Regions from separate parts of the Streptomyces sp. NPDC020731 genome, predicted to be linked through region 1. Evidence: riboswitches for the same ligand, from Rfam matches in the RefSeq annotation. Region 1 holds a riboswitch; each other region holds the start of a gene.

Region 1 (2,191 bases):
GGAAGCGGCCCGGCCGGCCCTGGAGCACGCGGCCCGTGTCACCGCGCCCCGGGTTCCGGTCGCCGCGGCGCCGTGGGCGGTGTACGGCGGCTACGGGTATCCGCCGTACGTGCACCCGTACGGCGCGTACGACCCGAACACCCACCGGTCCTGACGGGTCCGCACCGCCCCGGAGAACACCTGCCCGGCAGCCCTGACGTCGGGGGGCGTCGTCGGGACTGCCGGGTTCAGGGCGTGGGGAGCCGGGTCGCTCAGACGCTGAGGCCCTTGCCCTGCAGCCAGGCCAGCGGGTCGATGCCCGAGGTGGAGCCGCCGGGGTGGACCTCCATGTGGAGGTGGGCGCCGGTGACGTTGCCGGTGGCGCCGACGCGGCCGATCACATCGCCGGTGTTGACCTTCTGGCCGACGCTGACGCTGATGGAGGACTGGTGGGCGTACCAGATCTCGGTGCCGTCGTCGAGGGTCAGCACGGTCTTGTAGCCGTAGGAGCCGTCATAGCCGGCGGAGGTGATCGTGCCGGTGTGGACGGCCTTGAGCAGCGTGCCCGTGGGGGCGGCGAAGTCGAGGCCCGTGTGATAGCCGGAGGACCAGTAGGCGCCCGCCTGGCCGAAGGTCGAGGAGAGGGTGTACGAGGAGGTCGGCAGCGCGTACTGCTTGGCCAGCTCGGCGAGGCGCTCGGCCTCGGCCTTCTTCCTGGCCTCCTCCTCCGCCTTCTCCTTGGCGGCCTCCGCCTTGGCCTTGGCCTCCTTCTCCGCCTTCGCGACGGCCTCGGCGGCCTGCTTCTCGGCGGCGGCGACGGCCTCGGCCTCGGCCTTGCTCTCGGCCTGGTCCTGCTGCTGCTCGACCTGCGCCATGATCCGGGCGCGCAGCGCCTCACCGGCGCCGGCGGCGCCCTGCTCGGTGTCGGCGGTGGTCATGCCGATGTCGCTGAGGGGGGTGGCCGAACCCTTGGGCGTTTCCTCGTCGGAGATGAGGGAACCCACATTGGGGAGGTCGGGCATGGAGATCGAGACCGGCGGCTTGCCGGTCTGGGCGCTGGCCATGCCGCCGGCGCCGACGGCCGCTATGACGCCGACGCCCAGAACGGTGGAGCTGCGGGCGAGTCCTCCGCCGCGCTGCTTGGAGACGCGATGCCGGCCGCGGACGGGGCGAAGGGACTCCGCGGTGGGGTTCCACTCCTCGAAGGGGCCCTCGTCGGCGCGGCTGCCGCCGTAGGCGACGGTGTCGCTCGGCTTGAACGGGGCCTCGGGGGCAGGCGGGTTGGACGCCACGTGGGCGCGCTCCTTTCCTTCCGTCTTCGCCTACCGGGTTAGCTGACGGGTTCGGAGCGGGAAGGTCTCCTACGCGCGTGTACGAGCCGTGTCTCCACGGCGGTATCCACGCGATTCACCCCATGGTGGTGGTTCCCCGGTTCCCTTGCGGGATTCGGCGCGTGCGCACGGAGCCGACTTCTGTGACGGCTGGGACGACCGCGCTGCGTTATCGAACGTTAATAGACGCGAGGGCCGGATTCCAAGCCGTTCCTCTTGATCGTTAACGATTTCCGCATGGACTTAAGTGCCATGGGCGGCCAAAACCGGGCGAGTTGACCGCGCCCCGGGCGGCAGGTGATTTCTGACGGTGCGTCATTCGTTATGCGCTGCGAGGTGGATCGATCACGTTGGGTGAGAACGGGGAGCGGAAAACACCGAGGGCCGGAATCCTTTGGATTCCGGCCCTCGGCCTTCAGTAGCGGGGACAGGATTTGAACCTGCGACCTCTGGGTTATGAGCCCAGCGAGCTACCGAGCTGCTCCACCCCGCGTCGTTGAAACCAGTGTACGCCATCCGCGGGACATGGCGCACACCCATTACCGGCGGCCCCGGTTCAGCGGCCGAGCAGATGGCCGTTCGGCGCTTTGGCGCGGTTCTCGTGCTCGGGCAGGACGAGGACGGTGGCGCCCCCGGCCGCCAGTACCGCGCTGCCGTCGGCGCCCGCCACGAAGGTGTCCGGCTCGCGCCAGGCCGTGACCACCCGCCGTACCCCCGCGTCCAGGATCAGCCGGGCACAGGGCGCAGGGCGGGACGCGCGGCGGGCACAGGGCTCCAGGCTGGAGTACACGGTGGCACCGGCGAGCCGGGGGTCCGTGGGGTCGGCCTTGGCGAGTGCGGCCTCCTCCGCGTGCACCACCGGGTCGGCGCCCTCCCGGGAG
Region 2 (2,191 bases), on a different contig from region 1:
GAGATCGGGTCCACGTCCGAGCCGTAGTCCGGGGTGGTGCGGATCTCGAAGTGCAGGTGCGGGCCGGTCACGTTGCCGGTCGCGCCGGAGAGGCCGACCTGCTGGCCGGCGGTGACGGTCTGGCCGGCCGAGACGGACAGCGAGGACAGGTGGGCGTACTGGGCGTAGTAGCCGTCGTCGAGCTTGATGACGACCTGGTTGCCGTACGCGCCGCCCCAGCCGGCGGAGACGACCGTGCCGGCGCCGACGGCCTTCAGGGAGGTGCCGGTCGGGACGCTGAAGTCGACACCGGTGTGGTAGCCGCTGGACCACATGCTGCCGGCCACCTTGTAGGCGGTGCCGAGACCACCGGCACCGGGCACCGGGGAGCTGTAACCGGAGGCGCTCGCGGCCTGGTCGGTGCTCGTGCTCTGGGCGGAGGCGTCCACGGAGGGCTGCTCCGCCGGCTGCTCGGCGGGCTGCTCGGTCTTCTGCGCCGGGGCCTGCGGGGCCTCGGCGGAGGACGGCTTCTGCGGCGCGCTCGTGGCGGCCTCGCCGTCGACGGAGAGCTTCAGACCGGGGTGGATGAGCGACGGGTCGCCACCGATGGCCTCACGGTTGTCCGTGTAGAGCTGCTTCCAGCCGCCGTCGACGTGCTCCGCCTCGGCGATCTTCGCGAGGTAGTCGCCGGCCTTCACGGTGTACGTGCGGGCCTCGTCGCCCTTTTCGGCGGTCTTCTGACCGGCGACGGAAAGGGACTGGACGGCCTTTTCGGGGGTGACCCCCGGCGTGGCGGCGTGCGCGCCGGTGGCGCCGAGAAGCGGCAGGGCGAGTGCGGCGCCACCGGTTCCGGCGACGGCGATGGAACGGGTGAAACGCTGGGCCTTGGTACGGCGGTGCTTACCCTTCGCGGGCATGTCGAATTCCTCTCCGGCGCCTACGAGGTGAGCTGTCGGGTTCGGACTGGAGATGCCCGGCCGCGCTGTCGCGCGGCTTAACCCCGAGCCGTTCCGGGAACCGGAACAGGCAGTCGTACCTGTGGGTCCCCCGTTCCTGCCGTGGACGGGTCAGTGTGTGCGGGCTCCGGGCGGCGGCAGGATTAGGCGTCCGTCCGGATCGGTGGCGAACGTAAGCGACCCGGACGTGAAGGGACAAGCGCGAGGTTCACCGCGAACGGGTTTTTCCGTGATCCAAAGGCGGAAATGACGTCACCGAGCGTCAACCGGGATTCCCTTTCCCCGCGAATTCCCTTGCCGTTCCCCAGAATTACGTGAACATGGCAACAACACATCGTCACGAATATGACGATGCTCACGCACCCCCTTACCATCTCCCTTTCTTTCGGGGCACGTTATGGCGAAGCCGTCCAATCGGACAGAACGCCCGAATCACCGGATCACAGGCGTCGCAACCGCACCACCGCGGCGTCCAGATCTCCCCGCAGACCGGTGCGCAGCCCGTGGTGCAGCAGCACGGCACCCCGGTGCACTTGTCCGGTTTCGCGGCATTCGTACGATGCCTCCGGGTCGAGGCCACGCAGCCGGAGGGCCGGGACGGGCTCTCCGTAGTGCTGCGCCTGGAGACAGGCGAGGACGACGGCCTCGTCGCCGAGGACGTACTGCACCGCGCTCAGTCCGCCCTCCGGAGGGCGCAGCCGGTACAGGTCGCCGCGCTGGACGACGGGCCGGATCTCCTTGTAGAGCGCGACCCACTCCCGCGCCTCGGCGAGCTCCTCCCCGGTCCACCGCGCGAGGTCGCCGCCGACGCCGAGCACCCCGGCCATGGCGCTGACGAACCGGAAGCGCAGCGAACTGACCCGTCCGTTGAGCATGGCGTTCGGGCTGTCGGTGACCCAGGCGGCCATCACCCGGGCCGGGTGGATCTGGCTGAAGCCGTGCTGGACGGCGAGCCGGTCGAGCGGGTCGGTGTTGTCCGAGGTCCACACCTGGTCGGTACGGGAGAGGACACCCAGGTCGATCCGGCCACCGCCGCCCGAGCAGGACTCGAAGGCCACACCCGGATGGGCCGCCCGCAGCCGGTCGAGGAGTGCGTACAGCCCGCGCACATGGTCCGTCCACAGCCGCTGCGGATACGGGTCGTCCGGCCAGCCGGCGTCGGTGAAGGAGCGGTTGAAGTCCCACTTCACATAGTCCACGGGAGCGCTGGAGAGCAGCCCGTCGAGCTGTTCCCAGAGGTACTCCCGGACGTCGTC
Region 3 (2,191 bases), on a different contig from region 1:
CAGCAGGGGGTCGGCGCGTGGCGCACCTGCGGACTGACGGCGGGCCTCAGCCAGGGCTCGACGTCGGCCGACATCGACACGGGCGTGGCGGAGGACTCGACCTCGGACGCATCGGACTCTTCGGACTCGTCCGGATCATCGGAATCCGGGAATCCGTCTGTCTCGTCCTCTCCGTCGTCCGGCGCCAAGGGATCGGACGACGGAGAGGACGAGGCCGGTGAATCGGCCAAGCCCGGCAAGTCGAGCGACTCGGACGCGGATTCGGACAACGGCTCCGACGGCGGATCCGGCACCTCCCCCTCCGCCTCGGCCACTCCCAAGAGTGACGAGTCGGACAAGTCCGGGCAGGCCACCGGCTCTTCCGAGCTCACCGACGCCGAGGGCACCGGCCCCGGCCGCCATCGCGGCACCGGTGCCGAGGAGGGTGAGGCGGAGGACCGTACGTCGGAATCGTCCGGCCGGCACGCCTCGCGCGGCACCGACGCCTCGCGCGATGCCGCCGACGGCTCGTACACCGTGCGCACCGGGGACAGCCTCTCGTCCATCGCCGACTCCCTTGAGCTCGACGGCGGATGGCGGTCGCTCTATACCGAGAACGAGCAGGTCGTCGGCGTCGACCCGGACCTCATCCTGCCGGGTCAGGAGCTTGAGGTCGGGGTCGAACCGGGCGAAAAGTGACGCCCGAAAGGGCGTGTGTCCGGCGGTGGTTGACGTCATGATTCGCGGTGAATGTCCGGTTTAAAGGGCGTGAGAGATAGGTCTCAGAAGCCCTGATCGTCTTTGAATTTCCGCGGATCGCGTGTCTACGGTCGTGACCGCTCGCCACCGCGGGCCCCGGCTGCCGCCACGCCGAATCCTGCCAGTGGCAGCACGGGAACAGTCGTCGCGTCATGCGCCGTAGGCAGGAGCGGGGGACCCAAGGTAAGTGTCCTTTCCGGTGGTTGACACCGGATCGGGCTTGGGGTGAAGCCGCGTCCCGTGAGGGACGTGGCCGGGCAACTCAACCGGCCCGAACCCGACAGCTCACCTCGTAGGCGTCGGTGAGGGGATCCAACCATGCTGTTTTCCGGCAAGGGCAAGCACCGTCGTCCGTCCAAGGCCACCCGCGCGATCGCCGTCGCCGGTGTCGCCTCCGCCGCCGTCGCCGCCCCGCTGATGGCGGCCGGCACCGCCTCCGCCGCCACCGCCTCCGAGTGGGACGCCGTCGCCCAGTGCGAGTCCGGCGGCAACTGGTCCATCAACACCGGCAACGGCTACTACGGCGGTCTGCAGTTCTCCGCCTCCACCTGGGCCGCGTACGGCGGCACGCAGTACGCCTCCAGCGCCGACCAGGCCGGCAAGGCGCAGCAAATCGAGATCGCCGAGAAGGTCCTCGCGGGCCAGGGCAAGGGCGCCTGGCCGGTCTGCGGCACGGGCCTGTCCAACGCCGCCTACACCGGCTCCTCCTCGAACGAGTCCTCGAACGGCTCTTCGGCGGGCTCCTCGCAGAGCACCGGTTCCACCGAGACCCGTGAGACCGAGCAGAAGGCCTCCCGCTCCGCCGAGCGCCCGGCCGCCGAGCAGAAGACCGAGAAGAAGACCGTCACCACCCCGACCGGCGAGAAGGTCGAGAAGGGCGACGGCGAGTACAAGGTCGTCAAGGGCGACACCCTCAGCTCCATCGCCGCCGAGCGCGACGTCGAGGGCGGCTGGGCCGAGCTGTTCGAGCTGAACGACGACATCGTCGACGACGCCGACCTCATCTACCCGGGCCAGCAGCTGCACCTCAAGTAAGCGGCTGCCCCCTGCTCCCCGCCCCGGTGCGTCTTCCCCCGTACGCACCGGGGCGGGGTTTTTCACGGCCGGGTTTCCGGAAACCGCTTTGTTCCGTTCGGAAACAATTTACTCTCGGTTCTGTCCACGGGGCGGGCGACCGGCTGGCCGATCGCCCGGAGCCGGTTAGGCTCGGTCTCGCAAGACCCTCCGGGGTCCTGCTCACCCGCGTCACATCCATGAAGGAGATGCTCGTGCCGTCCATCGACGTCGTCGTAGCCCGGGAAATCCTGGACTCCCGAGGCAACCCCACGGTCGAGGTCGAGGTCGGCCTCGACGACGGCAGCACGGGTCGTGCCGCCGTCCCGTCCGGCGCCTCCACCGGCGCCTTCGAGGCCATCGAACTCCGTGACGGCGATGCCAACCGTTACCTGGGCAA
Region 4 (2,191 bases), on a different contig from region 1:
ATCCCGCACGAGCTGGCCAACCCCTCCCGCCGCGCCGCCAAGGAGCTCTCCAAGGAGCTGTTCCCGGCGAGTGCGCGCATGTCGCGTCCGCGCCAGGGCACCGAGGAGACGGTCACCGGCATCGACTCCGCGGCCGTACGCGCCTTCTACGAGAAGCACGTCCGCCCCGCCACGGCCACCGCCGTGGTCGTCGGCGACCTCACCGGCATCGACCTGGACGCGCTGCTCGGCGACACACTGGGCGCCTGGACCGGTTCCCCGGCACAGCCGCGGCCCGTTCCGCCGGTGGTCGCGGACGACACCGGCCGGGTCGTGATCGTGGACCGTCCCGGCGCCGTCCAGACGCAGCTGCTGATCGGCCGTATCGGCCCCGACCGGCACGACCGCGTGTGGCCCGCGCAGGTGCTCGGCACGTACTGCCTGGGCGGCACCCTCACGTCCCGCCTGGACCGTGTGCTGCGCGAGGAGAAGGGCTACACCTACGGCGTACGGTCGTTCGGGCAGGTTCTCAGGTCCGCCCCGGACGGGACCGGCGCGGCGATGCTGGCGATCAGCGGCTCCGTCGACACCCCGAACACCGGCCCCGCCCTCGAGGACCTGTGGACGGTGCTGCGCACGCTCGCAGCGGAGGGCCTCACCGACGACGAACGCGACGTCGCCGTGCAGAACCTCGTGGGTGTGGCGCCGCTCAAGTACGAGACCGCCGCGGCCGTCGCGGGCACCCTGGCCGACCAGGTCGAGCAGCACCTGCCCGACCACTACCAGGCCGACCTGTACCGGCAGTTGGCCGCGACCGGCACCGTGGAGGCCACCGCGGCCGTCGTGAACGCCTTCCCGGTGGACCGTCTGGTGACCGTGCTCGTCGGTGACGCGGCGCAGATCAAGGCGCCCGTCGAGGCCCTCGGGATCGGTGAAGTCACCGTCGTGACGGCCGAGTAGCGGGCCGCGAAGGCCGCGCGCGTGGGGCCCTGGTGACACGGAGGTCACCAGGGCCCTCTTGTGCCCGAATCGGGGCGGAAGTTGCCTGTCTGCCCTGTGGGATGCGCTACAAAAACCGGGATTCGTTTGAGGACGGGGGGACGGCCCGCTTAGCGTCATCCGGGCTGTTCGTCGGGCAGTGCGCCGCATCCGCGGCACCGGACAGTCATCGCCGAGTCCCCGTACGGCGCGAGCCAGGGGAGCCGGGGACCCACCTGTAGTCCCTGGGGTGAATCGGACGCCCGCGCGTGTCGCGAGGGGGCCCGTAGGAGACCTTCCTGCTCCGAACCCGTCAGCTAACCCGGTAGGCGAGAGGGAAGGAAAGGACCAGCCTGTACATGGCGTTCACCCGCGCCCCGGGCAAGCACCGTCGTCCCAGCCGTATGCAGCGCGGCACCGCCCGCGCGGCGGGCGTCGCGGCGCTCACCACCACCGGCGTCGTCGGCTCCCTCGCGGCTCCCGCACTCGCCGCCGAACCCGCTGCCGCACAGACCGGCCTCACGCCCGTCGTCACCCTGGGCGACGCGGTCGCCGACCGGATCGACGCCCAGGCGGCCGCCCAGCACGAGGCCGCCCTGGAGGCGGCCGAGGCCGCCGCGCGGAAGGCCGCCGAGGAGGCCGCGCGCGAGAAGGCCGCCGAGGCGGCGGAGAAGGCCCGCGCGGAGAAGGAGCGCGCCGCGCGGGAGGCCGAGCGCGAGCGCCTCAACACCTTCGTCTCCCCGATCCCCGGCTCGTACGTCTCGACCGGTTACAAGACCGGCGGCGCCGTCTGGTCTTCCGGCAGTCACACCGGCGTCGACTTCCACGCCGCGACCGGCACCCCCGTCCAGTCGGTCGGCATCGGCACCGTCGTCGAGGCCGGCTGGGGCGGCTCGTACGGCAACCAGGTCGTCATCAAGATGAACGACGGCACGTACACCCAGTACGGTCACCTGTCGTCCATCGGCGTCTCGGTGGGCCAGCAGGTCGCCGCCGGGCAGCGGATCGGCCTCTCCGGCGCCACCGGCAACGTCACGGGCGCGCATCTGCACTTCGAGGCCCGCACGACCGCCGAGTACGGCTCCGACCTCGATCCCGTCGCCTACCTCCGCGGACACGGCGTGAACCTCTGACCCGCCCGCTTCCCGGTGCCCCGGCTCCCCGAGCCGGGGCACCGGCGTTTCCGGGGAGCGCTTGTCCAAAAAATACGCATGGATTCCGGTCCGCCGTCGTG

Evidence for each region. Region 1 has a riboswitch for cyclic di-AMP ahead of ACH4VX_RS16985 (M23 family metallopeptidase). Riboswitches for the same ligand answer to the same signal wherever they lie in the genome.
Region 2: it holds a riboswitch for cyclic di-AMP, as region 1 does, so the genes downstream of both, ACH4VX_RS06000 (peptidoglycan DD-metalloendopeptidase family protein) here and ACH4VX_RS16985 (M23 family metallopeptidase) in region 1, are expected to answer to the same signal.
Region 3: it holds a riboswitch for cyclic di-AMP, as region 1 does, so the genes downstream of both, ACH4VX_RS15815 (transglycosylase family protein) here and ACH4VX_RS16985 (M23 family metallopeptidase) in region 1, are expected to answer to the same signal.
Region 4: it holds a riboswitch for cyclic di-AMP, as region 1 does, so the genes downstream of both, ACH4VX_RS26150 (M23 family metallopeptidase) here and ACH4VX_RS16985 (M23 family metallopeptidase) in region 1, are expected to answer to the same signal.

What each region holds. Positions count from the first base shown of each region.
Region 1 covers NZ_JBIRTN010000010.1:15,190-17,380, forward strand. The annotation lists gene ACH4VX_RS16980 (PrsW family intramembrane metalloprotease) at 1-154, shown strand, start outside; gene ACH4VX_RS16985 (M23 family metallopeptidase) at 252-1,271, opposite strand; cyclic di-AMP (ydaO/yuaA leader) riboswitch at 1,284-1,441, opposite strand; tRNA gene ACH4VX_RS16990 (tRNA-Met) at 1,730-1,803, opposite strand; gene ACH4VX_RS16995 (dihydrofolate reductase family protein) at 1,867-2,191, opposite strand, start outside.
Region 2 covers NZ_JBIRTN010000003.1:195,690-197,880, forward strand. The annotation lists gene ACH4VX_RS06000 (peptidoglycan DD-metalloendopeptidase family protein) at 1-896, opposite strand, end outside; cyclic di-AMP (ydaO/yuaA leader) riboswitch at 901-1,059, opposite strand; gene ACH4VX_RS06005 (alpha-galactosidase) at 1,376-2,191, opposite strand, start outside.
Region 3 covers NZ_JBIRTN010000009.1:92,798-94,988, reverse strand. The annotation lists gene ACH4VX_RS15820 (transglycosylase family protein) at 1-678, shown strand, start outside; cyclic di-AMP (ydaO/yuaA leader) riboswitch at 884-1,052, shown strand; gene ACH4VX_RS15815 (transglycosylase family protein) at 1,057-1,773, shown strand; gene eno (phosphopyruvate hydratase) at 2,007-2,191, shown strand, end outside.
Region 4 covers NZ_JBIRTN010000018.1:64,104-66,294, reverse strand. The annotation lists gene ACH4VX_RS26155 (M16 family metallopeptidase) at 1-939, shown strand, start outside; cyclic di-AMP (ydaO/yuaA leader) riboswitch at 1,139-1,304, shown strand; gene ACH4VX_RS26150 (M23 family metallopeptidase) at 1,317-2,090, shown strand.